4 regions of the Streptomyces sp. MUSC 14 genome follow, and region 1 is predicted to be linked to each of the others. Evidence: riboswitches for the same ligand, from Rfam matches in the RefSeq annotation. Region 1 holds a riboswitch; each other region holds the start of a gene.

Region 1 (7,014 bases):
CCCGAGCAGCCGCCCGTCCCGGACCAGGCCGGCGCCGGTCTCGTCGCAGGACGACTCGATGCCCAGCACGATCGGGGTGGGGCTCATACAGATCCTTCCTGCCCAAAACTTGTTACTGCAAGGAGTATGCAATAAGGAGGTCGGCGGTTGTGGCGCCACCCTCCGCGCGGCGATGCGACTTGGTGTGGTCTTTGCCGCATGTTCGTTGTAGTTGCAATGTGATTGCAGAAACCTGAAAGGCGCGGCTGAAAACAGACGCTCACCGAGAAGTGAGGCCGGGACCCCATGACCACCGCACCTGATTCCGCTCCCGCGAGCCCGACTGCCCGGGACGGCGGGCGAGGTTTCTCGTGGCAGCGCATCCGCACGTCGATGACCCGCAAGGAGTGGGCCAGTGCCGGCGGGATGGCGGCGTTCATCCTCGCGCTGCACGTGATCGGCTGGTTCACGCTGGTGGCGATCGTCGCGCCGGAGCACTACAGCCTGGGCACGAAGACCTTCGGCATAGGCATAGGTGTCACCGCATACACCCTCGGCATGCGGCACGCTTTCGACGCCGACCACATCGCGGCGATCGACAACACCACCCGCAAGCTGATGGGTGAGGGCAAGCGGCCGCTGTCGGTCGGCTTCTGGTTCTCGCTGGGGCACTCCACGATCGTTTTCGCTCTCGCCTTCCTGCTCTCCCTGGGCGTCAAGGAACTGGCAGGCCCCGTCGAGAACGACAACTCCTCGCTGCACGACATCACCGGCTGGATCGGCACGACCGTCTCAGGCACGTTCCTCTACCTCATCGCGATCATCAACCTGGTGATCATGGCGGGCATCTGGAAGGTCTTCCGGCAGATGCGAGCCGGCCACTTCGACGAGGCCGCCCTGGAGGAGCAGCTCAACAGCCGCGGGTTCATGAACCGCCTACTCGGCCGCGTGATGAAGGCGATCACCAGGCCATGGCAGATGTACCCGGTGGGGCTCCTCTTCGGCCTCGGCTTCGACACCGCCACCGAGGTCGCCCTGCTCGTCCTCGCCGGCTCCGGCGCCGCCTCCGGGCTGCCCTGGTACGCGATTCTGTGCCTGCCGGTCCTGTTCGCGGCCGGCATGTCCCTGCTCGACACCATCGACGGCTCGTTCATGAACTTCGCCTACGAGTGGGCGTTCTCCAAGCCGGTGCGGAAGGTCTACTACAACCTCACCATGACCGGCCTGTCGGTGGCCGTCGCGCTCATCATCGGCACCGTTGAGCTGCTGGGTCTGGTAGCGGACCAGGCCGGACTGCACGGCCCCTTCTGGGACTGGGTCTCCGGCCTGGACCTGAACCTCGTCGGCTATGTCATCGTCGGCCTGTTCTTCGCCACCTGGGCCGTGGCCTTCGCGGTGTGGAAGGTCGGCCGCATTGAGGAGAAGTGGGAGGCAGGCATGGCGCGCGGGGCGGCGGAACAGCCGGCCGAGTAGGTGTCCGTGAGCGGTGATCCCCATGGCGCCGCCCGGGTGTGGCGCCACACGGCAGGTCAGCCGCAATCGCCGCACAGGCCGAACAGCATCAGCGACCCCGACGAGTCGGGGCGGAGACCCGTCAGCTCCTCGATCCTTCGCACCGCCTCGGCCAGATGTGCGGCCGCGACGGCCGAGACGCCTCCGCAGCCCTGGCACACCGCGTGGTGGTGCGGCTCGCCGGTGATGCCGTAACGCGTCGGGCCGGGCCCGTGGACGACATGGACGAGGCCCACCGCGGTCAGGGCGTCGAGCGTGCGGTAGACCGTGGTGTGGTGGACCGCTGAGCCGATGCGGGGCAGCTCGGCACGGATCTCCGCGGCGGACAGATGACACTCGGGTGCCCCGAGCACGGCCAGGACGAGCAGCCGGGCCGCCGTGCAGCGCAGGCCGCCTCGCCGCAGCAGAGCGCGGAGATCCGTCGGGCGGACATCTCCGCGCGGCGGCGACGAAAGGTTCCCCATTTCTCCGCCCTCTCGTGGTGCCCCAGGGCCGACCGGTGCTTCCACGCCGACGGTGACACGGAAGGAGTCCTAGGACCAACGCCTGATCGGCAACGCTGAGTTCTTGCTGTTAGCGTGCACTTGCATCTTATTGGCAACAAGTGAGAAGGCGGAGGACGTTGGACATGCCCGTGTACACGCTCCCGGAGCTTCCGTACGACTACTCGGCGCTCGCCCCGGTCATCAGCCCCGAGATCATCGAGCTGCACCACGACAAGCACCACGCGGCGTACGTCAAGGGCGCCAACGACACGCTGGAGCAGCTCGCGGAGGCCCGGGACAAGGAGTCCTGGGGTTCCATCAACGGCCTGGAGAAGAACCTGGCCTTCCACCTCTCCGGGCACATCCTGCACAGCATCTACTGGCACAACATGACCGGTGACGGCGGCGGCGAACCGCTGGAGAAGGACGGAGTGGGCGAGCTGGCGGATGCCATCGCCGAGTCCTTCGGCTCCTACGCGGGCTTCAAGGCCCAGCTGACCAAGGCCGCCGCCACCACGCAGGGTTCGGGCTGGGGCGTGCTCGCCTATGAGCCGCTGAGCGGCCGGCTGGTCGTCGAGCAGGTCTACGACCACCAGGGCAACGTCGGCCAGGGCTCGACCCCGATCCTGGTCTTCGACGCCTGGGAACACGCCTTCTACCTGCAGTACAAGAACCAGAAGGTCGACTTCATCGAGGCGATGTGGGCCGTCGTCAACTGGCAGGACGTAGCCAAGCGCTACGCCGCCGCCAAGGAGCGCGGCAACAGCCTGCTGCTCGCGCCGTGACGTCGTAGGGCGCCGCGAAACACCTGAGCGTCCTGCCTTGTGATCGTCTTCTCACCCTTCACGGGCAGGCGGCACAACGGAAGGCTCCCGGGAGGAAGTTCCTCGCGGGAGCCTTCCTGCTGTCGGAACGGGCAGCTGTGGCCTCAGCCGGTATCGGCGGTGCGGGCGCTCCAGCGTTCCTCGACCTTGGCCAGGCGCCAGTGGCCGATGGCCGCGGCCCGGACGACCACGAAGAGGCCGATGATGCCGTAAGTGAGTTGTCCAGGTTCACTGCACGTGAGGTTGTAGACCGGTGGACTCACGGGATCTACTCTGGGCGGAGCCGTCTCGGTGGACTCCCCCGTGCCACCGAGACGGCCTTCGTGCGACAAGGCAGGTCGTACTGGCCACCTTGCGCCGTGCTGCCTGCCGCAATCCGCCACCGGAGCAGACCTACCGCACTTCGCGCACCGTGGAATGCACGAGCAGTACGGCTACGACGTCCTCAGGCCGGGCGAGCGAGCCGAGGCGGAACGGGTCTTGGCGAGCGCATGAGTCACATCGACGGTTCGGTCCTGGCGCGCCACGCCCGCGGGGCGCCTGGCATGCGCAAGCGGTTCGTGGCTGGCCCGAACGAGCAACGGTGACGTCGCGCGACTCCCGCCGCAGGAGCCCTGCTCGGCGTACGCTCCGGAATGCGAGGGCGGGACACTTCGGACATCGAGAATGCCTCTTGCTCATGTGGCAAAGGGGTGTGCCGAAGCTGGTACAGCCGGCCGCCGGTGATCGATGTCCGACCACTCACCGAAACTGATGGAGGTGCTGGGGTCCTCGGTTGCCGACCCGATGCGCGAGTTGCAGGAGGCCACTGCGGCCCGGCCGTACTGACGCCCTTCCGGCGTGCCGCACGCAAGGCCCGCTTCGGGCGCGCGTGCGCTTCGCAGCCGCCAGAACGGCCGAATCCGACCCCTCCTGACCTGGGGAGGTAGTGGAGATACGACTGCGGGGTGGATTTACTAGGACGTCCAACTATATATTCGAGGGGTAGGCCCGCGGTGCAGGGAAGCCGGTGTGATTCCGGCACGGTCCCGCCACTGTGACCGGGGAGTACGCCGTCGAGCAGGACGCCACTGACGAGCAGCATGTCGGGAAGGCGGACGGCGCGCGCTGATCCGGGAGTCAGGATACCGGCCGTGGGATGTTCCGTGTTGTCCACGAGGATGGAGCTGACACGCATGGCACCGGTGCGCATTCACGGTCCCGGCGGACTCCGTCGTTGGCGTCAGGCCCGCCGCACTCCCGTCGTCACCGCCTGACCACGCGCCATTCGCGTTCTCGCGTCGCTTCTGCATGCCCGTGTACGCCACCGCGTCCACGCGTGCCGGTCCGGCGCGCCATCCCGGATCACCTCCACCTGACGAGAGCAGGCACCCATGATCCGTCCGCACGACCCCAGCGCCGTACGCGAGTTGACCCACTTCGTCGGCGGCAAGCACACCCCGGGAACCTCGGGACGCTACGGCGATGTGTACGACCCCAATACCGGCGAGGTCCAGGCACGTGTGCCCCTGGCGGACCGGGCCGAGACCGAGGCGGCGATCGGCGTCGCCGTCGAGGCGCAGCGCGAGTGGGGCGCGTGGAGCCCGCAGCGCCGTGCCCGCGTCCTGCTGCGCTTCCTGCACCTTGTCGAGCAGGAGAAGGGCGCGCTGGCCCGGCTGCTGTCCTCCGAGCACGGCAAGACGATCGCCGACGCACACGGCGACATCCAACGCGGCCTGGAGGTCGTGGAGTTCGCCGCCGGTATCCCGCACCTGCTCAAGGGCGAGTTCACCGACAACGCGGGTACCGGCATCGACGTCCACTCCCTGCGGGCGCCCCTCGGTGTGGTCGCCGGGATCACGCCGTTCAACTTCCCCGCGATGATCCCGCTGTGGAAGGCGGCCCCGGCACTGGCCTGCGGCAACGCCTTCCTCCTCAAGCCGTCCGAGCGCGACCCGTCCGTGCCGCTCCGGCTCGCCGAGCTGTTCCTGGAGGCGGGCCTGCCGGCCGGAGTCCTCAACGTCGTCAACGGCGCGAGGGAATCGGTCGACACCCTCCTCGAAGACCCCCGCGTCGCCGCCCTCGGCTTCGTCGGCTCCACGCCGGTCGCCGCGCACGTCTATGCCGCGGCCGCCGCCCATGGCAAGCGCGCCCAGTGCTTCGGCGGCGCCAAGAACCACATGATCGTGATGCCGGACGCCGACCTCGACCAGGCGGTGGACGCCCTGATCGGCGCCGGCTACGGGTCGGCGGGCGAGCGCTGCATGGCCATCTCCGTGGCCGTGCCCGTGGGTGAGGACACCGCCGACGCACTGGTCGCCAGGCTGAAGGAGCGCATCGGCTCACTGCGGATCGGTCGCAGCGACGACCCCGACGTCGACTTCGGCCCACTGGTGGGCCGGGACGCGGTGGACCGGGTGCGTTCGTACGTCGACCTCGGTGTCGAGGAGGGTGCCGAACTGGTCGTGGACGGACGGGACTTCGTGCTCCCCGGCCACGAGAACGGCTTCTTCGCCGGGGCCTCGCTCTTCGACCGGGTCACCCCCGCCATGCGTATCTACCAGGAGGAGATCTTCGGGCCCGTGCTGTCGGTCGTGCGCGCCGCCGACTACGAGGAGGCCCTGCGCCTGCCGAGTGAGCACGCTTTCGGCAACGGTGTCGCGATCTTCACCCGTGACGGCGACACGGCCCGCGACTTCACCCGACGGGTCGACACCGGCATGGTCGGCGTCAACGTGCCCATTCCGGTGCCGGTCGCCTACCACACCTTCGGCGGCTGGAAGCGCTCCGGCTTCGGCGACCTGAACCAGCACGGGCCGGACGCGATCCGCTTCTACACCCGTACCAAGACGGTCACTTCGCGCTGGCCCGCCGGTCTGCGCGAGGGCGCGAGCTTCACGATCCCGACGATGGGGTGAGCGGACGATGACCATCACCCTGCTCACCGAGGACCAGCAGGCTCTCGTCGAGACCACCCTCGACTTTGCTCAGGACCACCTGGCCCCGCACGCCCTGGACTGGGACCGCGACAAGCACTTCCCCGTCGATGTCCTGCGCAAGGCCGCCGGGCTCGGACTCGGCGGCGTCTACGTCCGGGAGGAGTCCGGCGGCTCCGGCCTCAGCCGTGCCGACGGCATCCTCGTCTTCGAGACACTGGCCTCGGGCTGCCCGTCCATCGCCGGCTACCTCTCCATCCACAACATGGTCGCCTGGATGATCGACCGTTACGGCGACGGCGCCCAGCGCGACCGGTGGCTGCCCCGGCTGTGCGCGATGGAGGACCTGGCCAGCTACTGCCTGACAGAACCGGGTGCCGGCTCCGACGCGGCGGCCCTGACCACCCGGGCCGTCCGAGACGGCGACGACTACGTACTGACCGGTGTGAAGCAGTTCATCTCCGGGGCAGGTGCCTCCCAGCTGTACGTGGTCATGGCCCGGACCGGCGGCGACGGCGCGGACGGTGTCTCGGCGTTCGTGGTCGACAAGGACGACCCGGGCATCTCCTTCGGGCCGAACGAACGGAAGATGGGCTGGAACGCCCAGCCGACCCGCCAGGTCGTCCTGGACGGCGTACGGCTGCCCGCCGACCGGCTCCTCGGACGCGAGGGCGAGGGCTTCCGGATCGCGATGAACGGCCTGAACGGCGGCCGTCTCGGCATCGCCGCCTGCTCGCTAGGCGGCGCCCGCAGTGCCCTCGACCGAAGTCTTGCCCACCTTGCCGACCGGGAGGCATTCGGCACACGTCTGCTCGACGCGCAGGCGCTGCGCTTCCGCCTCGCCGACATGGCGACGGAACTCGCCGCCGCCCGAGCCCTGGTCCAGCAGGCCGCCCGCGCACTCGATGCGGGCGACCCGCAGGCCCCGTACCTGTGCGCGATGGCGAAGCGGTTCGCCACCGACACCGGGTACTCGGTGGCCGACCGGGCGCTCCAGCTGTACGGCGGCTACGGCTACCTCAGCGAGTACGGCATCGAGAAGATCGTCCGCGACCTGCGCGTCCATCAGATCCTGGAAGGAACCAACGAGATCATGCGTGTCATCGTGGCCCGCGGCCTGACGGAGGCGTTCGGATGACCGCCACCGACGAACCCGTCCTCTTCCGCACCGCAGGCCGGGCCGCCCACATCACGCTCAACCGGCCGGGGGCCGTCAACGCACTCAGCCACGAGATGGTCCGGCGCATCGACGAGGCCCTGACCGCGTGGGAGCACGACCCGGCTGTTCAGACCGTCGTC
Region 2 (7,014 bases), 170 kb from region 1:
CATTCTGTCGATAGCCAGGCTCTAGCAGGCCACCGGCCTGGGCAGCCGTCGTATCAGACTGACATCCACCGATGACATCAACACTGCCGGACACCAGCACATTCGCATGCCCCCGGTGCCCACCGCAGGACTCTACGGCCAGACAGAACACGGATCGAACTCCTAAAGCGGGTATCACAAGGTGCGAGCCGTGCCAGGGCGCCAGCCCACGCACCCCGGCGTCGACCCCTTGACCGTGATCACCCGCGGGAGGAGGATCCTCCTCCTGATAAAGGAGTTGTGATGCTGCGGTTCATGGACTGGTCCGTAGTTGCGATGGGGTGCGCACTGGTCCTCATGAGTCTCGGCGGCCAGTGGTGGGAGCGGGCCAGAGTTCGGAAGGGAATGAGTCCCGATCAGGGCATGCGCTTCTATCGGGCATGGTTCCCTCTCCTCGTTGGCCTGGGGTTGATCAGCGCCAAGGTGCCGGGCCTGCTGCTCGCGCCCCACCCCATCGTCATGGTCATGGACACTCTCGACGGTGCGCTCTGGGTCGCGGTGCTGATCCTGGTCCTCCGGGCGGGGCATCGAGCCTCCCGGGCGCAGAGACCCCGCACCTGATTGACGGCAGCGCTGACGACAACGAGCGCGAAGCGTGAGTGTTTAACTGCGTGACAACGCCGACGCACACCGGCTTACGAGCACGGACGCGTACGAACTATCAGCGCAGATGAAGAGCACACCAATCCAAGGCAGAGCGCCAGCCTAAGTTGCTTCGGGACGAAGAGGTCGCCGTGCCACAGCCGTGCCAGATGCCGGGGTCAGCAGCGGTCAACAAGGGTGGCCGGCGGGCACATCTGTGCCCGCCATCTCGGCCGCCGAAGCAGCAGGTCACCGGCCCGACGCCTCACCCTCTCTCCTAAAGCGGTGATTGTTCGTCTGGCCGCCGTACACCGAAGCAGGCCACCAGTGCGCTGCCGTCATCGGCGAGGAAGAACGTGAAGGTCCAGGACCGATCGGCAGGTCTGATCTGCCCGAAGCGCAGGGGCTGGTCATGCTGGCGAAGGCGCTGCACCGCTCGTTCCACCCCTAGAGTCGTGATGCCCTTTCGCCGCCAGTACCGAAGTCGGGTCGCATAGCCGACGGCAGGTCTCTCTGCGGGAACGGTCCAATCTGACACATCATGAGTAGCGCCGCCGCGGAGGGCAGCAAGGGCTGCCGCGGACACGTCGTCGTTGTCACCGGCCAGCAGCTGCATCAACAGATGCCGTTCCATAGTCACCCCCGCCGAGTTGCTGCGGTACAGCAGTGAAGTACCGCAACCACAGCAACCCCTCACGCTCAGCAACAGCCAGTCTGCTCCCCTGCGGCTGCTCCGTCTCAGTTTCCGTCTCATTCAGCTACGTTCACCGTCGTACAGACGAGTCCATCGCCAGCGGCCAGCCCGGCCCCCGCTCGCCCATGAACGCAGGTGAACGGCCACAGCCGCGCCCCTTGCCCCCACCAACAGACTTGGAAAGCGCGATGGGGGCTGATCGTGTCTGTCATCAGCGAGGCCAGGCACAAACCAAGCGAACGTCATGGCCACTGGCCATCCGGGCAACCGGTCATGACTCAGAGCCGGGCCGCCTGTGGGCCGTCCGAGCTTGGCCGACGACGACGGACAACGACCGGTAACCACTGCCCGATGGCAGGTCAGTTCGCGGTCACGTGGCAGACATCCATGGCTATCTGACGTGTAATCAGTTCTAGTTACAGTGAGCAATGGCGGTGGGGCGGAGGACAGATGGCGACGACGTTCGATCACGGCGGGGGCGTACGGTCCGTTGCGGTGCCGATCCCGGACAACCCCCTCGGCCACACTCTCGTCCACGTGGTGGAGACCGACCGGGGGCCCGTGCTCGTCGACACCGGCTGGGACGATCCCGGCTCCTGGGACACCCTCGTCGCGGGGCTCGCGGCGTGCCGTACGGCGGTGGACGAGGTCTACGGCGTCGTCGTCACCCACCATCACCCGGACCACCACGGGCTGTCCGCGCGGGTGCGCGAGGCCTCCGGCGCCTGGGTGGCGCTGCATCCGGCCGACGCGGCGATCGTGCGCAGGACGCGGGAGACACCGCCCGAGCGGTGGTACACGTACATGGCGGCCAAGCTGACGGCGGCCGGGGCGCCCGAGGAGCATGTGGCTCCCCTGCGCACCCCGCGCCCGCGGACCCTGCCCGGCCTCTCCCCCGCCCTCCCGGACCGGGAGATCGCCCCGGGGGAACTCCTCGACCTGCCCGGCCGCCGGCTGCGCGCCATCTGGACACCGGGGCACACACCCGGGCACGTGTGCCTGCACCTGGAGGAGGAACATCCGGCCCGACTCGCCGGTCACGGGCGGCTGTTCAGCGGCGATCACCTGCTCCCGGGGATCACCCCGCACATCGGCCTGTACGAGGACCCCGACGACACGACCGTCACCGACCCCCTCGGTGACTACCTCGACTCCCTGGAGCGGATCGGCCGGCTCGCCCCCGCCGAGGTCCTCCCCGCACACCAGCACACCTTCACCGACGCGCCGGGCCGGGTACGGGAGTTGCTCGCCCACCACGAGGAACGGCTGGCCGGCCTGCTCGCCCTGCTCTCCGAGCCGCTCACCCCCTGGCAGGTGGCCGAGCGGATGGAGTGGAACCGCCCGTGGGAGCAGATCCCGTACGGATCGAGAAACATCGCCGTCTCGGAAGCGGAGGCCCATCTGCGCCGGCTCGTGAAGCAGGGGCGGGCGGAGGCGGTGCCGGGGAGCGAGCCGGTGGCGTTCGTGGCGGTGTGATCGGCAATCGGCTCGCCCCGGGCGCGGCTCCCCTGTAGGACAGCCTCATGGATACCTTGGAGCTGCTGCTCGCCGAGCGCGCCTGCGAGCGCCTGATCACCGACTTCGTCCACCGCCTCGACCTCGGCGAACCGGCCGGCGTGGCCGGGCTGTTCACCGAGGACGGCGTCTGGGAATGGCCCCCGCCGGGAGACGGACGGCGGGTGGCCGGGCGGGCGGCGCTGCGGGAGTACTTCGGCTCCCGGCCCGCCGACCGGCTCTCGCGCCGGTTCATGTCCAACGTCCTCGTCACCGTGACCGGACCGGACACCGCCACCGCCGTCTCGTACTTCGCGACCTACCGCGTCGACGGGTACGCCGGCGGCATGGTGCCCGCCGGACCACCCGTCCAGATCGGAACGTACGAGGACTCGTTCCGCCGGGTCGACGACGGCCGGTGGCTGCTGGACCGCAGGGCGCTGCGACTGCCCTTCAAAGGGCCGACTCCCCCGGCCGGGAAGGCTGGTTGAGGTCGGTCAGGGGTGGGCCGGGGAGGGGGCGCTTGCGGGGGCCGAGGGCGAGGTTCAAGGCGTTGTCCACCGGGCGAGCGACCGCGCGCGGGACGCGGCGGGCGGTGCGTATACCAGCGGCTGCGTCAGGCATGCGCGACGGGACCTTCCGTGCCGGCCGGCTGCCGACGGAACCTGTCGATGACCGGCGCGTGGAGCCGCAGGGCGTGCAGGAAGGCCTCGGCGCCGGTCGGCGCGGTGAAGGTACGGGCCGTGTCACGCATCAGCCGGTCGAGGAACCGCTTCGGTGACCTGGAGGGCCTCACCGACTCGCGTCCCCCGCCGGTTCCGAGGAGATGATCATCTCGGCGAGGTCGGCGAGCGTGGCGAGCTGGCGGGCGTTCATCTGCGGGGCTCGTGCGGCGAGCCGGACCAGGCCGCTCTCGCGCAGCCGCAGCAGCGGGTCCGCCTCGGCCTCCAGCCCCTGGAGCACCGGCTGCAACGCCTCGTGCAGCGCCTCCGGTTCGTCGGCCGTGAAGAAGCCGGCCGGCAGTCCGAAGAACCGGCGCAGCCGGTCGGTGTGCTCCAGGCTCGGCAGCCCGCTCCTGCGCCACTCGCTCAGCCACTGCCTGCTGGTGCCGGCGATCCTGGCCAGCTCGTCCAGCGAGTACCGCTTGCCGTCGGGGCGGCGCCGGGTCTCGCGGATGAAGTCCAGCCGCTGGCGCACGCGTTGGGCCAGTCCGGCCTCGGGCGCCCGGCCGCCGCCGAGCAGCTCCACGACGGTGCCGACGGGGATGCCGGTGCGATGGGAGAGGTCGGCCACGTCGACGGCCTCCGGAAGCCGGCCGGGCCGGCCGGTCAACTCCCCGATTCTGGCCAGCACTTCGGCCAGCGCGGTGTAGGCGTCACGCACCGAGGCCCCCTGAGCTGTGTCGTACGTCCCTCGACCGCTCGACCGGGCGACGGGACGAGACGCGAGGCTACCCGGTCGTCCGTCCGCCGACCAGAGATGACAAGACTTCCTGCCCAATGAGGCAGGAATAGTTGACAGTTGAGCGTGCGGTGGGTGAGGATCACGCCACAGAGAGCAAGATTTCGACCCGCCCCGGGTGCCGCACACGGGGGAAGCGGCACCCGGGGCGTTCCACCGCCCGCCCGACCGCCCCGTCCGACCGTCCCGCTCTGCCGCTGTCCTGCCTCTCCCGCAAAGGTGATGCGCCGATGCCGCAGCCCGTCCTCCTGCTCGGGGCCGGCCCCGTCGCGTACGGGATCCCGCTGGAGCGGATCGCCGAGACCCGCCCCGTGATCCTGGTCGACAGCGCCGCACCCGGCTGGGCGCGGCCCTTCCTGTCCGGCCATCTCCCGGCCGACCCCACGCACGAGGCGCGGACGGCCGAGGCGATCGCGCGGTACGCGGACGGGCAGCCGGTCGCGGGCGTGCTGACCTGGACCAGGGCGCATCTGCGCACCGCCGCGCGGATCACCGGGTATCTGGGGCTGCCGGGCCTGTCGTACGAGACGGCCGGGGCCTGCACCGACCCCGCGACGTCGAAGGCGCTGCTCGCCCGGCACCGCCTGACCGCGGACGGGCCCGGTGACCTCGACGGCGCGCTGGTGTCCGCGGAGACGGTCGTCCTGGACGACGAGGTCCGCATCGCCGCGCTCACCCGTACGACACCGGGGGCGCCGGGGGGCCTGCCGCTGCGCCACTCGGTCCACGCGCACGACGGCCTGCTGCACAACCGCTTCCTGCGGCAGACGGTCGAGCGGGCGGTCCGGGCGCTGGGGCTCGCGCACACCGTCGCGCACGTGGGACTGCGACTGACCGGCCGGGGCCCGCGGGTGACCGGGGTCGCGCCGTTCCTCCCGGGCGACCTGATTCCCTGGCTGGTGGAGCGGGCGACGGGGGTCGATCTGGCACGGGTGGCGCTGGCGCTGGCGTGCGGCACGTCGGTGGACGCCACGCCGAGCCGGCAGCGGGCCGCCGCGATCCGCTTCGCGGAGTCGGCGGACGGGCGGTCGTACTGGGTGGTGGAGGGTGAGGACACGGAGGAGTGCGATCGGGCGCTGGGGGCGGCGTAGGCGCGTCGTGGCCGTCCGGGCCCACACGGCGGAGCCGCATATCGATACGGCCCTCGGCGAGCGCGGTCAGCAGGGTCGGGCCCGAGAGGCGTTCCATGACGAGGTCCCGGCTCAGCACCCACGCCGCGTCGATCTCGTACACGTCCGCCGGGCGGCCCGCGCCGAGCGGTTTCCCCGTCGTCATGGCCGTCACCCTGGTCACCGCCGCCCTGTGCCCACGGCCACCCCCCGGCGCGCGCAGGCCTGCCGGTAAGGTGGCGGGGTCGTCATCACACCCGTACAGGGGGAAGCCGGTGCAATTCCGGCGCTGAACCCGCAACCGTGAGCCGTTCGTCACCGGACGGTGAGCCGGACTGCCCCGGACGGGACGTTGACCGGCTCACGTGCGTCGGCGACCCGCCGCGCACGGCACCGTCGAGGTCTACGGAGCCGAGCCGCCCGGGGTGTCCCCGCGCGCTGCCCGGCTCCCCGCAGGAGAGGCAGTCGCCGACCATGAACGTCCGCCGCAGCGCAGCGGCTCTCGCCGCCGTAGGCGTGCTGGCCGCCGCCGCGCCCGCCACGGCCGCCGGAGCGTCCCCGGCCCCGTCGCCCTCTGCGAAGCTCACCCTCCCGGCCGGGCTGTACGGCACGGCCGACCCGGCCTACGACGGCGTGTGGCGCCAGTCGCTGACGCTGGTCGCGCAGCGCACGCTCGGCTACCGGCCCGCCGCGCAGGCCGTCGACTGGCTCACCGGCCAGCAGTGCGCGAACGGCGCGTTCGCCGCGTTCCGCGCCGCCCCGGACAAGGCGTGCGACAGCAAGGTCGTGGTGGACACCAACAACACGGCCGCCGCCGTCCAGGCCCTGAAGGCGACCGGCGGGCACGACGACGTGGTCGGCAAGGCGGTCGCCTGGCTGAAGTCCGTGCAGAACACGGACGGCGGCTGGGGCTACAACCCGGGCGGCGCCAGCGACACCAACTCCACGTCCGTCGTCATCGGCGCCCTGGCCGCGACCGGCACGGACCCGGCGAAGACCACCAGGGCGGGCAAGTCCCCCTACGACCTCCTCGCCGCCATGTCCGTGCCCTGCAAGCGGCCCGGCGGTGGCGGCCTCGCCTTCCAGCCGGACAAGAAGGGCGCCCTCGCGGCCAACGCGGACGCGACGGCGGCGGGCGTACTCGGCGCGCTCGGCAAGGGGTTCGTCACGACGGCCGGCAAGGCGCCCGGCAGCAGCGCGTGCGTCACCGGCGAGCACCTCACCCCGGCGCAGATCGCGGACAACGCGGGCGCGAACCTCGCGTCGGCCGTCGCGAAGACCGGCCACCTGACCTCCGCGCTGCCCGGCGCCACGGACCAGCCGGACTACGGCAACACGGCGGACACGGTCGTCGCGCTCGCCGCCGACGGGCACGTCGAGCAGGCCTCGCGGTCGTACGCCTGGCTGGAGCACAACGCCACGCACTGGGCCGAGCAGAGCGGCCCGGCGGCGTACGCCCAGCTGATCCTCGCCGCGCACGCGGTGGGCGCGCAGCCGGGCGACTTCGGCGGCACCAGCCTGGTCCGCTCGCTCAACGCGCAGGGCCCGGCGCCCAGCATGGAATCCGCCGGGCACGCGTCCAACAGCCCCGAGAAGTCCACGAAGTCCGACGGCGGATCGTCGTTCGGGCTCTGG
Region 3 (7,014 bases), on a different contig from region 1:
GGCGGCGTCCCAGTCCCGGGTGAGCCGCCCTCGGGCGAGCGGGCTCCACGGGATCACCCCGACGCCCTGGTCCGCGCAGAGCGGCAGCATCTCGCGCTCCTCCTCGCGGTAGAGGAGGTTGTAGTGGTTCTGCATGCTGACGAACGTGGTCCAGCCGTGCCGTTCGGCGGTGTGCTGGAGCTTGGCGAACTGCCAGGCGTACATCGAACTCGCCCCGATGTAGCGGGCCTTGCCCGCCCTGACCACGTCGTGCAGGGCCTCCATCGTCTCCTCGACCGGGGTGTGCGGGTCGAAGCGGTGAATCTGGTAGAGGTCCACGTAGTCGGTGCCGAGCCGGCGCAGGCTGTGGTCGATCTCGGTCATGATCGCCTTGCGGGACAGCCCGGACCGGTTGGGCCGCTCGCTGCGCGCCGCGCCGCTCTCCACCTCGAAGAACACCTTGGTGGCGATCACGACGTCCTCACGCCGGGCCATCTCGCCGAGCGCCCGGCCGACGATCTCCTCGCTGGTACCGGCCGAGTACATGTTGGCGGTGTCGAAGAAGGTGATCCCCGCGTCCAGGGCCTGGCGGATGAACGGGCGGGCGGCGTCCTCATCCAGCGTCCACGGGTGCGGACCCCGGTCGGGGACGCCGTAGCTCATGCATCCGAGCGCCAGCCGCGAGACCTCCAGGCCGCTCGCGCCGAGCTTTGCGTACTCCATGGTTCAGTTCCCCTCGTCACCGGCCCCGCCACCGCGCCCCGGCGCGCGTCCGGGGACGGGGCGGGCCTGCTCCATCGGTACGAGCATGATCGTATCGAGGAGGGAGGGCGGCAGGCGCGGAGGGCTCGGACATCCACACCGCGCGCCGGGGCCGCCCTGCGGCCCGAGGGTGCGCCGGCGGCGTGCCGCTACCCGGCCAACTGCGGGTACATTGCCGCCAGTTCGCCGGAGAGGCCCGCCTTCACGTTCCGGGTGAGGTCGTCCGCGAGCACTTCGTACGCCCCGGTCTCGACGCCGTCGAGCGCGAGGGCGGCGACGTCGTGCGGTGCGGACTTGGGGGCGTCCACGGCCGCGGCCATGTCGGTGTCGATGTAGCCGACGTGCAGTCCCGTCACCCCGATGCCGCGCGAACTCAGTTCCAGGCGCAGGGAGTTGGTCTGGGACCAGAAGGCGGCCTTGGTGGCGCTGTAGGAGCCGGCGACCCCGATCCAGGAGAGCACGGAGTGCACGTTGAGGAGGTGTCCGCCGCCGTTGCGTCCGAGGACCGGGACGAAGGCCCGGGTGACCAGGAGCGGGCCGTAGAAGTTGGTCTCGAACTCACGGCGCACGACGTCGATCTCGGCATCGAGGAAGGAGCGCGCACCGAGCGAGACACCCGCGTTGTTGATCAGGATGTTGACGTCCTGCGCCTGCGCGGCGGCCGCGGCGACGGAGGCCGGGTCGGTGACCTCCAGGGCGAGCGGAACGGCGTCCGGATGGGTCACGGTGCGCGGGTCCCGGGCCGTGGCGTACACCTTGGCGGCTCCGCGCGCGTACAGCTCCTCCACCAGCGCCCTGCCCAGGCCCCGGCTGCCGCCGGTGACCAGGGCGACGGAGTTCTTGATCACGGTCATGTCGTCTCCAGGGGAAGTCACGAGTGAAAACCGATCGGTTTCCCATCGGCCTCTCCCACGGTAAACCGATCGGTTTCCAACTTCAAGCACGAACCGGAGCCACCCCCCGCCACCCTCTCCCGCTACTCTTCCCGGGGTAAGTTTGATTTTCCAACTCAGCAGGGGAGGCCGCATGCGCGAGCAGCGCACGGCCGAGGGGGCGGGAAGCCGGAAGCTGCCCGCCCGCCTCGCCGCCCACCCGTCCGTACGGGCCGTACTGGCATCCCGCGCGAACGCCGCTCCGGCACCGCCGCCACCGGTGATCGACGCGGACTGGCTGCGCGCGCTGTGTCTGGAGGCCGGTGCGGACGACGCGGCGGCGGTGAGCCTGGACCACCCCGACCTCGCCGGGGAGCGGGACCATGTCCTCGCCGCCCTGCCGGGCACGCGCGCGCTGGTCTCGCTCATGGTCCGGATGAACCGTGCCAACACCCGCTCGCCCGCGCGCAGCGTGGCCAACCAGGAGTTCCACCAGACCGACGAACAGGTCAACGCCGCCGCCCGCAGGGTGGTCCGGGCCCTGGAGGACGCCGGCCATCGCGCGCTCAATCCGTCCGCCGGGTTCCCGCAGGAGATGGAGCACTTCCCCGGCCGTATCTGGGTCGTCGCGCACAAGACGGTCGCCGTGGCCGCGGGCCTGGGCGTCATGGGGCTGCACCGCAATGTCATCCACCCCCGGTTCGGCAATTTCGTGCTGCTCGCCACCGTGCTCGTGGACGCCCCGGTCAGCGCGTACGGCCGGCCGCTGGACTACAGCCCCTGCGTGGACTGCAAGCTGTGCGTCGCGGCCTGTCCGATCGGCGCCATCGGCAAGGACGGCTCGTTCGACGCGCTGGCCTGCACGACCCACAACTACCGGGAGTTCATGAGCGGCTTCACCGACTGGGTGCAGACCGTGGCCGACAGTGCGGACGCGGCCGACTTCCGCTCGCGGGTGACCGACCCCGAGAACGCCTCGATGTGGCAGAGCCTCGCGTTCAAGCCGAGTTACAAGTCCGGCTACTGCCTGGCTGTGTGCCCCGCCGGCGAGGACGTGCTGGGACCCTATCTCGACGACCGCAAGGCCTATCTGGAGACCGTGCTGCGCCCGCTCCAGGACAAGGCGGAGACCCTCTACGTGCTGCCGGGCTCCGACGCCCAGCGGTACGCCGAGCGCCGCTTCCCGCACAAGCCGGTCAAGGAGGTCTCCGGCGGCTGGCGGCCCCCCGCCGGGCACCGTTCCGTCGAGCGGCGCGCCGACGAGGAGCGCCCGGGGTCCCCCGGCCCCGCCTGAACACCAGCCCGCCGAGCGCCCCTCGTCACCCGGACAACCCTCGTCACCCGGGCGGCCCGGCTCCGCTGGCCGTCGCGCGTCCGGTGGCGGAGGGTCTGAACAAGATCGGTGGGTCGATGCCTCGTCCGACCGGTCGCCGAGTCGCCCCTCCCTGTCCGTGACGACGTGCCGAGGCGGGCCGACCCACCGGGGGGCGGGGAGCGATCAATCCATGCGCTCGGGTAGTTCCCCGCCCTCTCCCACCCGCCCGTGCCACCCGCGCCGCCCGGCGCCCCGCGGTCCGTGCCGGGGCGGCTCCGATCGCTGACCGCCGCGCCGCAGGAAGCGGATCACCGGGTGGCCGTCCGCGGTGATGACCTCGGCGTCGACGCCGTACACCCGCTTGATCAGGTCGCTGGTCAGGACCGCGCCGGGCGGGCCCTCGGCGACCGCCCGGCCGTCGTGCAGCACTAGCAGCCGGTCGCAGTACAACGCGGCGAGGTTGAGGTCGTGCAGGGCAATCACCGTGGTGACCGGCAGGCTCGCGACGAGGTCCAGCAGGTCGAGCTGGTGCTGGATGCCGAGGTGGTTGGTCGGTTCGTCCAGGAGCAGTTCGCGGGGCTCCTGGGCCAGGGCACGCGTGATCTGGGTGCGCTGGCGTTCGCCCCCGGACAGGGTGTGCCAGGACTGTCCGGCGCGGTCGGTCAGACCCGTGCGGTCCAGTGCCTCGGTGACGGCCCGCGTGTCGGCGGGGCCGGGGGCGGCCCAGGCGCGGCGGTGCGGGATCCGGCCGAGCGCGACGACGTCCCGAACGCGCCCGCCGAAAGCGACACCGCTCCCCCGCCCACACCGAGCACGACGACTGCGACCGCGCCGGTCGAGGCTTCCGAGGACACCCCGAGCACGAACGGGTCGGCGAGCGGGTTGCGCAGCAGGGACTGCATGACCGCCCCGCACACCGCGAGCCCGGCGCCGCAGACGGCGGCCAGCAGGGTGCGTGGCATCCGCAGGTCCCACACGATCCCGTCGCGCAACGGCGCCAACCCGCTCTCCCCGAGCCCGAGACGGGCGGCGGCCGACGCCCACACGTCCGACGCGGAGATCTGGGCCGGGCCGATGGTCAGGGCGAACGCGACGGACAGCACCAGGGCGGTGAGCCCGGCTCCCGCCGACGCGGCCGTACGCAGGCTCACTTGACGAGCCCGAACGTACGCAGCCCGGCGGCGACCTGCTCGATGCCCTCGACGGTCCGGATGCCCGGGTTCATCGCCTGCCCGCTGAGCAGGACGTAGCGCTTCTTGCGCACCGCCGTGAGGTTGCGGGTGGCGGGGTCGGTCTCCAGGAAGCGGACCTTGGCCCGGGCGTTCTCCGCGGTCTGCATCGTGCGGGTGAGGTCGCCGAGGACGAGGACGAGGACGTCGGGGTCGCGGTCGGCCACGGTCTCCCAGTTGATCTGCGGCCACTCGTCGTGCGTGTCCGCGAAGACGTTCTGCGCGCCGACGGCACGGGTGATGATGCCCGGCGCGCCGCAGCAGCCGGCCGGATAGGGCGGGCGGGAGTCGGAGAACCAGTACACGAGGGCCTGAACACGGATGTGCCTCGGATGCCGGACGCGTACGCGGAGCCTGGCCTACGGACGTCCTCCGCACCCGGCGGCGCGAAGGTGCCAGCAGGTCTTCGGACTCGGGTTCGTCCGGCCGGGGCGCCTTCCCGGCAGGGTTCGGCGTCAGCCCTTCCGGCGGCCCGGTCCCTCCCAGTGGCATGGTGTGCCCCGCCCGTCCCCCTCACCGCTGCGCGTCAGTTGCGGATTCGCACCGGATTCCCTGGCCTCGGTTGTGGCTCGACTGGCTCCGGCAAGCTATCAGCACGTCCGTGCGCAGCCCCGGGCACAGCCGTCGGCAGCGGGAACTGTGGGCACGAGCGGGGTAGTTGATATGGGAAGCTTTGGCCAATCGTTCACGGGACCGAGGCCGTGACGGTCGGGGAGAGGAGCCCACTGTGACTCAGGACGGCGGCCAGGCCGTGCGCATCGACACCAGCAAGCCGCATCCCGCGCGCATCTACGACTACCTCCTGGGCGGCAAGGACAACTACGAGGTGGACCAGCAGGCGGGCGACCAGCTCGCCGCGGCGGCCCCCGAGGTGTGGATCTCCGTGCGCGCCAACCGCGCCTTCCTGCACCGTGCGGTGCGCTACGTCGTCGACACCGGTGTCCGCCAGATCCTGGACATCGGCACCGGACTGCCCACCTCCCCGAACGTGCACGAGGTCGCCCAGCAGCTGGCACCGGACGTGCGTGTCGCCTACGTCGACAACGACCCGATCGTGAAGGCGCACGCCGACGCGCTGCTCAGCCGGGCCGGCACGACCAGCATCGTCCTCGCCGACCTGCGCGATCCGCAGTCCGTCATCGATCATCCGGAGGTCCGCCGGGTCATCGACTTCGGCCGGCCGGTCGCCCTGTTCCTCGTCGCCATACTCCACTTCATCCGTGACGCGGACGGTCCCGAGCGGATCGTGGCCACTCTGCGCGACGCACTGCCGGCCGGCAGCTTCCTCGTCCTGTCGCACGCGACGGGCGACTTCGCCGACGACCGCAGCGACGCCGAGGCCGTCTACAAGAGCGCCACCGCCACCATGAACCTGCGCTCCCGCGACCGGGTCGAGCGGTTCTTCGACGGCCTCGAACTGGTCGAACCCGGCCTGACCCAGGTCCCGTTCTGGCGCCCCGACACCACCCCGCCGGCCGGCTCCGAGGAGATCGGCTTCTACGGCGCGGTGGCTCGGAAGAACGCCTGAGCACGGCGAGTCCGGCGCAGGGTCGGGCCCGTGCCGGACCCACGCACCCTCGCCGAGGAAGAGGTAACGGCCGGCACCTGCACGGGCGTACAGGCGCGGGAACTGCTGCACCGCCGGACCGTCATGGACTTCGCGCTCGGCGAGGAATCGCCGGGCGTGCCCCTCACGGCCGGCTCGGGCGTGCCGTGGTTCTCCGTCTCCGAGCTCCCGGCGGGCCCGGCCCTCGCCCGCGCCTGGGAACTCGGTCTGCTCGGCCCCGACGACCTCGTGCGGGACCATCTGCCGGAGTTCACCGGGGGCGGCCGGGACGCCGTCACGGTCCGCCATCCATGGAGCCACACCGCGCCGCTGCGGGCCGCCGACCGGGCCGCGGGCGGGGCCTTCGACCAGGGCTGGGACAAGCTCATCGCGCTGATCTGCGCCACGGACGCCGACCCGGACCGGATCCCCGGGCAGCGGGCGGCCCATCTGGGCCACGCCGGGTACCTGCTGCTCGGGGAGATCGTGGCCCGCCGCAGCGGTACCGCCTTCGCGGACTTCCTGCGCACCGAGGTCACCGAGCCGCTCGGGCTGAGCGCCGCGCTCGGCGGCCCGCCCGGTGCCCGCGTGGTGCAGGTGCCGTACCTCGGCCCCGCCGAGCTCGCGGCCCGCGTCGCCGCCTTCGCCGTCGCCGAGGGCTGCCACGGCGCATGTGTGGCCGGCTCCTGCGGCGGGGCGGCCGTCGCCGCCGAGGTCGTCCGCACCGGCGGTCTGCACCGGGGCCGTCGGCTGCTGCGCGAGGAGACCTGCGCGGCCCTCGTGCGCGCCCGGCGGACGCCGTGGACGAGGCGATGGGCGTGCCGGTGCGGTGGGGACTCGGGCTGATGCTGTACACGTTCGACTTCGGCCGGCACTGTTCGCCACGTACGTTCGGCCTACCGGAGGCAGTGCCTGCCTGGTCCTCGCGGACCCCGAGGCCGGGGCGACGATCGCGGCGCACCTCAACGGCAACGCCGCGCTCACCGAACGCGTCCGCTGCGACCACGCACTGTGCACGGCGGTCTGCCGGGATCTCGGTCTCGCCGCCCCCGGGGACCCGGGCCGCGCCCACCTGGCGCCGGCCTCGGCCTCGGCCTCATCCGAGAGCCGCCCGCCGTGGGGTTCCGCCCGCTTGGTGGGTGTCGTCCGATGGTGCGACGCTGGGTGGAGACGTGACCGACCCCGGGACTCCTGGAGGGCCGATGGGACGTGACGTCCCGGCGCTCGTCTTCACCCGCGAGGACCGCCGCCGGTACCGGATCAAGATGCACGGCTGCCTGGACGCGCTGGCGCAGATGCTGCGCGAGCAGC
Region 4 (7,014 bases), on a different contig from region 1:
TCCCACCTGGGCTTCTCCCTCTCCACCACGCACGTCGTCTCCGGTGCGGTGATGGGCACCGGCGTCGGCCGCAAGGGCGGGGTGGTCCGCTGGTCCACCGCGACCCGCATGCTGGTCGCCTGGATCCTCACGCTCCCGGCCGCCGCGCTGGTCGGCGCGGGCGCCGAGTCCGTCACGGACCTCGGCGACTGGGGCACCGCCGTGGTCGCCGTCTTCCTGGTCACGTCGAGCGCCGCGATCTGGAAGATGTCCCGCCGCGAGGTCGTCGACCACACCAACGTCGTCGAGGAGACCGAGGTGCCCGCCGGTGTGGTGACCACCGCCATCGCCGCGGTGGCCCCGCCCCCCTCGGGGACGATCGGCGAGGATCTGACCGCCACGATCCCCGCCCCGGCCGGCACGGAGCCCACGGCCCCCGTCGCCTCGGTCGCTCCCCCGGCCACCACCGTCTGACCCCGGCCCCCTCGGTTACCAAGGAAGCATCCCCATGAAGATCGACTGGTCGGCCATCGGCTCCGTCTTCGGCGTCAGCCTCGTGTTCACGGTGGGCCTCGTGGTCCTGTTCACCCTCGGCATCAGGGGCCTGACCCGGCGCGAACAGGCCGCGGCCCAGGGCGACTCCGCCGCCCTCGCCGTCACCGGCGCCTACGTCTGCTTCGCGGCCTGCGCGGCGGCGGTGGCGTACGGCATCTTCCTGATCGTCTCCAAGAGCTGACAGAACGGCACCGGCAAAGGCTCCCCTGCGTCCATGACGCAGGGGAGCCTTTGCCATGCCGGGCGGCCCCACGTGCCCCGCGATGTGGGGATCGGCACACTCTCCCCGTGCAGGTCAACGGCAAGTTGACGGCCGTTCCGGGCCCGTGGTGGACTGCCCGGGCCATGTACGGCGGCAGGAGAGGAAGCCGGTGCGAATCCGGCGCGGTCCCGCCACTGTCACCGGGGAAGAACCCCCGGGAGCCAGGAACTCTCACCGCCGAATCTCGTCGAACCAGGGCGCGGACACCCTGAGTGAGGACACCGATCGCCATGCCCGGCTGCCGAAGGACCCGTACCAGGCCCGCTCCCGCACCCACGGCCGGCTGAGCCCATGGGTGCCGATCGCTCCTACGCGTACGGCGCCGCCGCCGGCCTTCTCGGTGACCTGCTCCTCGGCGACCCGCGCCGTGGGCATCCGGTCGCCGCGTTCGGGCGGGCGGCCGCTGCCGTGGAAGGCGTGTTGTGGCGCGACCACCGCGGCTGGGGCACGCTGCACACCGTCGTGTGTGCGGGCGGCGCCGTCGCACTCGGCGCGGCCGCCGCACGCGCCGTACGCCCCTCCCCCGCCGCCTCCGCCGCCCTGACCGCCGCCGCCGTCTGGTCGGTCGTCGGCGGTACGTCGCTGGGCCGCGAGGCCCGCACCATCGGACGGGCGCTGGAGGCCGGTGACATCGAGGCGGCCCGCGCCCGGTTGCCCCACCTGTGCGGCCGGGACCCCCAGTCGCTGGACGCCGACGGGATCGCCCGGGCCGTGGTCGAGTCCGTCGCCGAGAACACCTCCGACGCCGTCGTGGGCGCCCTGGTGTGGGGCGCCGTGGCCGGGGTGCCCGGACTGCTCGGCTTCCGGGCCGTCAACACCCTGGACGCGATGGTGGGTCACACGTCCCCGCGCCACCGCCGCTACGGCTGGGCCTCCGCCCGACTCGACGACGTGGCCGGCTGGCCGGGGGCCCGGCTGACCGCCGTACTCGCCGCCGTCGCCGGACCCGACCCGCGCGGCGCCCTGCGCGCCTGGCGGGCCGACGCCCGCAAGCACCCGAGCCCCAACGCCGGGCCCGTGGAGGCCTCGTTCGCGGGTGCGCTCGGCGTCCGCCTGGGCGGGACGCTCTCCTACGGCGGACGGGTCGAGCACCGGCCCGTGCTGGGCGGGGACACCGGGCGGGCCGTCCGGGTCGCCGACATCGACCGGGCGGCGCGGCTCTCCCGCCGCGTCGGCCTGCTCGCGCTCGGCACCACGGTCGCCGCGCGGCTCGTCGTCAGCAGCGTCAAGAGCCCGAAGGGACGTGGGAAGTGAACGGGGGACTCCTCGTCGCCGGCACCACCTCCGACGCCGGCAAGAGCGTCGTGACGGCCGGGATCTGCCGGTGGCTGGTGCGCCAGGGCGTGAAGGTCGCGCCGTTCAAGGCGCAGAACATGTCGCTCAACTCCTTCGTGACCCGCGAGGGCGCGGAGATCGGCCGGGCGCAGGCCATGCAGGCCCAGGCGTGCCGGGTCGAGCCGACCGCGCTGATGAACCCGGTGCTGCTCAAACCGGGCGGCGAACAGAGCAGCCAGGTCGTGCTGCTGGGCAGGCCGGTGGGTGAGCTGAGCGCCCGCGGCTATCACGGCGGGCGGCAGCAGAAGCTGCTCGGCACGGTGCTGGACTGCCTGGCCGAGTTGCGGGGCACGTATGACGCGGTGATCTGTGAGGGGGCGGGCAGCCCGGCCGAGATCAATCTGCGCCGGACCGACATCGTGAACATGGGGATCGCGCGGAACGCGCGCCTGCCCGTGCTCGTGGTCGGCGACATCGACCGCGGGGGCGTCTTCGCCTCCTTCTTCGGCACCGTCGCCCTGCTCTCGCCGGAGGACCAGGAGCTGGTCGCCGGGTTCCTGGTGAACAAGTTCCGGGGGGACGTGAGCCTTCTGGAGCCCGGGCTCGACATGCTGCACGGCCTGACCGGCCGGCGGACGTACGGCGTGCTCCCCTTCCAACACGGCCTCGGCATCGACGAGGAGGACGGGCTCCGCGTCTCGCTGCGGGGTGCGGTACGGGAGTCGAACGTCATCGAGCCCCTGGGGGAAGACGTACTGCGGGTCGCCGTCTGTGCCGTTCCCCTGATGTCCAACTTCACGGACGTGGACGCGCTCACCGCCGAACCGGGCGTCGTGGTGCGGTTCGTGGACCGCCCGGAGGAGCTGGCCGACGCCGACCTCGTCGTCGTCCCCGGCACCCGCGGGACGGTCCGGGCCCTGGAGTGGCTGCACGAGCGGGGGCTCGCGGACGCGCTGCGCCGCAGGGCCGCCGAACACCGGCCCGTCCTCGGCATCTGCGGCGGCTTCCAGATCCTCGGTGAGCACATCGAGGACGAGGTCGAGAGCCGCCGGGGGCGGGTCGAGGGCCTCGGGGTGCTGCCCCTAAGGGTGCGGTTCGCCCCCGAGAAGACCCTTGCCCGGCCGGAGGGGGAGGCACTCGGCGAGCGGGTCGAGGGGTACGAGATCCATCACGGGGTCGCCGAAGTGACCGGCGGGGAAGCCTTCCTGGACGGCTGCCGGGCCGGGCAGACCTGGGGCACCCACTGGCACGGCTCGCTGGAGTCGGACGGCTTCCGGCGGGCCTTCCTGCGCGAGGTGGCCGCCGCCGCGGGCCGCCGCTTCGTGCCCGCGCCGGACACCTCCTTCGCCGCGCTGCGCGAGGAGCAGCTCGACCGGCTCGGCGACCTGATCGAACAGCACGCGGACACGGACGCGCTGTGGCGGCTCATCGAGTCGGGCGCGCCGCAAGGACTGCCTTTCATTCCACCGGGAGCGCCCGCATGAGCACAGTGTTGTTGTTGTCCACCGCCGACACGGACCTGCTGGCGGCCCGGGCCTCCGGCGCGGACTTCCGCATCGGCAACCCGACCCGGGTGGACGTCCGGCAGGAGCTGCCGCGACTGCTGGACGGCGCGGACCTCGCCGTCGTACGGCTGCTCGGCGGCAAGCGGGCCTGGGAGGACGGGCTCGCCGCGCTGAAGGCGGCCGGGATCCCGACGGTGCTGCTGGGCGGCGAGAGCGTACCGGACGCGGAGCTGATGGCCGAGTCCTCGGTGCCGGCCGGTGTGGTCGCGGAGGCGCTGAAGTACCTGGTCGAGGGCGGCCCGGCGAACCTGCTGGAGCTGTCCCGGTTCCTGTCGGACACCGTGCTGCTGACCGGCGAGGGCTTCGAGGAGCCGCGGAAGATGCCGGAGTACGGCGCCCACGGCTCGTACGCGGCACGGGACGGCCGCCCGACCGTGGGCGTGCTCTTCTACCGGGCGCACGAGCTGAGCGGCAACACCGCCTTCGTGGACACCCTGTGCGAGGCGATCGAGGCGGAGGGCGCGAACGCCCTCCCCGTGTACTGCGGTTCGCTGCGCGGCGCGGACGCCGGGCTGTACGAGCTGCTGGGCAGGGCCGACGCGCTGGTCGCGACCGTACTCGCGGCGGGCGGCACGCACGCGTCGCAGGCCTCGGCGGGCGGCGACGAGGAGTCCTGGGACATCGGCGCCCTCGCCGACCTGGACATCCCGGTGCTGCAAGGGCTCTGCCTCACCTCGTCGAAGAAGGCCTGGGACGAGTCGGACGCCGCCCTGTCCCCCATGGACGCGGCGATGCAGGTCGCCATCCCGGAGTTCGACGGCCGGCTGATCACCGTGCCCTTCTCCTTCAAGGAGCAGGGTCCGGACGAGGTCCCGGTGTACGTCGCCGACCCCGAGCGGGCCGCGCGCGTGGCCGGAATCGCCCTGCGGCACGCCCGGTTGAAGCACAAGCCGAACGCCGAGAAGAAGATCGCGCTGGTCTTCACGGCGTACCCGACCAAGCACTCGCGGGTCGGCAACGCGGTCGGTCTGGACACGCCCGCGTCGGCGGTGCGGGTGCTGGACGCGTTCCGGGACGCCGGGTACGGGCTCACCGAATACCCCTCCGAGGGCGACGAGTTGATCCACCGGCTCATCGAGGCCGGCGGTCACGACGTGGAGTGGCTGACCGAGGAGCAGCTGGCCGCCGCGCCCGCGCGGGTGCCGCTGGCGCACTACCGGGCGTGGTTCGAGAAGCTCGACCCCGGCCTCAAGGGGGCCGTGACCGAGGCGTGGGGCGAGCCGCCGGGCAGCCTGTACGTCGACGGCGAGGACATCGTGCTGGCGTCCCTCCGGTTCGGGAACGTCGTCGTCATGATCCAGCCGCCGCGCGGCTTCGGGGAGAACCCGATCGCGATCTACCACGACCCCGACATGCCGCCCTCGCACCACTACATGGCGGCGTACCGGTGGCTGGAGGCCGCGCCGTCGGAGGGGGGCTTCGGCGCGGACGCGATCGTGCACATGGGCAAGCACGGCACGATGGAGTGGCTGCCGGGCAAGGGGCTCGGGCTCTCCGGCGGCTGTGCCCCGGACGCCGTCCTCGGGAACCTCCCCCTCGTCTACCCGTTCATCGTCAACGACCCCGGTGAGGGCACCCAGGCCAAGCGGCGCGGGCACGCCACGGTGGTCGACCACCTGGTGCCGCCGATGGCCCGCGCCGACACCTACGGCGACCTGGCCAAGCTGGAGCAGCTGCTCGACGAGTACGCGCTCGTCTCCGACCTGGACCCGACCAAGGCCCCGGCCGTGCGGGCGCAGATCTGGACGCTGGTCAAGGCGGCCGAGCTGCACCACGACCTGCATGTGGACGAGCAGCCGGACGACGACGCCTTCGACGAGTTCGTCATGCACATCGACGGCTATCTGTGCGAGATCAAGGACGTGCAGATCCGCGACGGTCTGCACGTCCTGGGCGGCGGTCCGGTCGGCGAGCCGCGCGTGAACCTGGTACTGGCCGTGCTGCGGGCGTCCCAGGTGTGGGGCGGGCAGGCGAACGCCCTGCCGGGCCTCCGGGCCGCTCTGGCCGCTCACTTCGGGCTGGTCGAGAAGGAGCTGCTGGCCGAGCCCGGCGCGCCGGTGAAGGTGCCGGCGGAGCTGACGGACCTGGCCGCCGGTCCCTCCCGGACGGCCGCCGACGCGATCGACCTGCTGGAGCAGCTGTGCCGGGGGATCGCGGAGGGGATGGAGGCGCGGGCGTGGGACCGTGCGGTCGTGCCCGCCGTGCTGCGGGGCGTGCTCGGCACCGAACTCCCGGACGCCGTCCGGGTGCTGGAGTTCGCGTGCGACGAGGTCGTACCCCGGCTGGCGCGCACCACGGACGAGATCGGGCACATCCTGCGGGCGCTGAACGGCGGTTACGTCCCGGCGGGCCCGTCGGGTTCGCCGACCCGCGGCCTCGTGAACGTCCTGCCGACCGGCCGTAACTTCTACTCGGTCGACCCCAAGGCCATTCCGTCCAGGCTGAGTTGGGAGGTCGGGCAGTCGCTCGCCGACTCGCTGGTGCAGCGGTACCTCCAGGACACGGGCGCGTACCCGAAGTCCGTCGGCCTGACGGTCTGGGGTACCTCCGCGATGCGCACCCAGGGCGACGACATCGCCGAGATCCTGGCGCTGCTGGGCTGCCGCCCGGTGTGGGACGACGCCTCGCGCCGGGTGACGGGCTTCGAGATCGTGCCCCCGGCGGAGCTGGGCCGGCCGCGCATCGACGTCACGGTCCGGATCTCCGGCTTCTTCCGGGACGCGTTCCCGCACGTCGTCGGCCTGATCGACGACGCCGTGCGGGCCGTGGCGGAGCTGGACGAGCCCGCCGAGAGCAACTACGTGAAGGCGCACGCCGACGAGGACACCGCCGAGCACGGCGACCGGCGCCGCGCGACGGCCCGTGTCTTCGGTTCGAAGCCGGGCGCGTACGGCGCCGGTCTGCTCCCGCTGATCGACGCCCGCAACTGGCGCTCCGACGCGGACCTCGCCGAGGTGTACGCGGTCTGGGGCGGCTACGCCTACGGGCGCGGGCTCGACGGGCGGGCGGCGCGCGGCGACATGGAGACCGCGTTCAAGCGGATCGCGGTGGCGGCGAAGAACGTCGACACCCGCGAGCACGACCTGGTCGACGCGGACGACTACTTCCAGTACCACGGTGGCATGGTCGCCATGGTCCGGCATCTGACCGGCGCCAACCCCGAGGCGTACGTGGGTGATTCGGCCGTACCGGACCAGGTGCGGACGCGGACGCTGGGCGAGGAGACGCACCGCGTCTTCCGGGCCCGGGTGGTCAACCCGCGCTGGATGGCGGCCATGCGCCGGCACGGCTACAAGGGCGCCTTCGAGATGGCGGCGACCGTGGACTACCTGTTCGGCTACGACGCCACGGCCGGTGTGGTGGACGACTGGATGTACG

The links. A riboswitch is a leader RNA that binds a small molecule or an ion and turns the genes downstream of it on or off. The one in region 1 is predicted to bind cobalamin.
Region 2: linked by a shared signal. The riboswitch ahead of BIV25_RS02075 (prenyltransferase/squalene oxidase repeat-containing protein) and the one ahead of BIV25_RS02800 (CoA-acylating methylmalonate-semialdehyde dehydrogenase) in region 1 are both predicted to bind cobalamin.
Region 3: linked by a shared signal. The riboswitch ahead of BIV25_RS35565 (ABC transporter substrate-binding protein) and the one ahead of BIV25_RS02800 (CoA-acylating methylmalonate-semialdehyde dehydrogenase) in region 1 are both predicted to bind cobalamin.
Region 4: linked by a shared signal. The riboswitch ahead of BIV25_RS05240 (cobalamin biosynthesis protein) and the one ahead of BIV25_RS02800 (CoA-acylating methylmalonate-semialdehyde dehydrogenase) in region 1 are both predicted to bind cobalamin.

Annotation. Positions count from the first base shown of each region.
Region 1 is NZ_MLYN01000007.1:328,597-335,610, reverse strand. Features, by position in the region: gene tsaD (tRNA (adenosine(37)-N6)-threonylcarbamoyltransferase complex transferase subunit TsaD) at 1-87, opposite strand, end outside; gene BIV25_RS02815 (HoxN/HupN/NixA family nickel/cobalt transporter) at 286-1,452, shown strand; gene BIV25_RS02810 (Fur family transcriptional regulator) at 1,509-1,955, opposite strand; gene BIV25_RS02805 (superoxide dismutase) at 2,120-2,761, shown strand; gene BIV25_RS50750 (hypothetical protein) at 2,905-3,063, opposite strand; cobalamin riboswitch at 3,770-3,951, shown strand; gene BIV25_RS02800 (CoA-acylating methylmalonate-semialdehyde dehydrogenase) at 4,174-5,697, shown strand; gene BIV25_RS02795 (acyl-CoA dehydrogenase family protein) at 5,705-6,853, shown strand; gene BIV25_RS02790 (enoyl-CoA hydratase/isomerase family protein) at 6,850-7,014, shown strand, end outside.
Region 2 is NZ_MLYN01000007.1:162,134-169,147, forward strand. Features, by position in the region: gene BIV25_RS02045 (hypothetical protein) at 283-600, shown strand; gene BIV25_RS02050 (MBL fold metallo-hydrolase) at 1,766-2,791, shown strand; gene BIV25_RS02055 (nuclear transport factor 2 family protein) at 2,839-3,300, shown strand; gene BIV25_RS02060 (hypothetical protein) at 3,426-3,605, opposite strand; gene BIV25_RS02065 (helix-turn-helix transcriptional regulator) at 3,602-4,192, opposite strand; gene BIV25_RS02070 (hypothetical protein) at 4,501-5,361, shown strand; cobalamin riboswitch at 5,605-5,737, shown strand; gene BIV25_RS02075 (prenyltransferase/squalene oxidase repeat-containing protein) at 5,854-7,014, shown strand, end outside.
Region 3 is NZ_MLYN01000061.1:69,471-76,484, reverse strand. Features, by position in the region: gene BIV25_RS35590 (aldo/keto reductase) at 1-702, opposite strand, end outside; gene BIV25_RS35585 (SDR family oxidoreductase) at 891-1,595, opposite strand; gene BIV25_RS35580 ((4Fe-4S)-binding protein) at 1,768-2,907, shown strand; partial or broken gene BIV25_RS35575 (ABC transporter ATP-binding protein) at 3,112-3,699, opposite strand; partial or broken gene BIV25_RS35570 (iron chelate uptake ABC transporter family permease subunit) at 3,696-4,079, opposite strand; partial or broken gene BIV25_RS35565 (ABC transporter substrate-binding protein) at 4,076-4,468, opposite strand; cobalamin riboswitch at 4,537-4,750, opposite strand; gene BIV25_RS35560 (SAM-dependent methyltransferase) at 4,885-5,685, shown strand; gene BIV25_RS35555 (serine hydrolase domain-containing protein) at 5,716-6,549, shown strand; gene BIV25_RS35550 (glutamate-cysteine ligase family protein) at 6,906-7,014, shown strand, end outside.
Region 4 is NZ_MLYN01000009.1:146,796-153,809, reverse strand. Features, by position in the region: gene BIV25_RS05250 (inorganic phosphate transporter) at 1-453, shown strand, start outside; gene BIV25_RS05245 (hypothetical protein) at 488-715, shown strand; cobalamin riboswitch at 848-990, shown strand; gene BIV25_RS05240 (cobalamin biosynthesis protein) at 1,088-2,050, shown strand; gene BIV25_RS05235 (cobyric acid synthase) at 2,047-3,555, shown strand; gene cobN (cobaltochelatase subunit CobN) at 3,552-7,014, shown strand, end outside.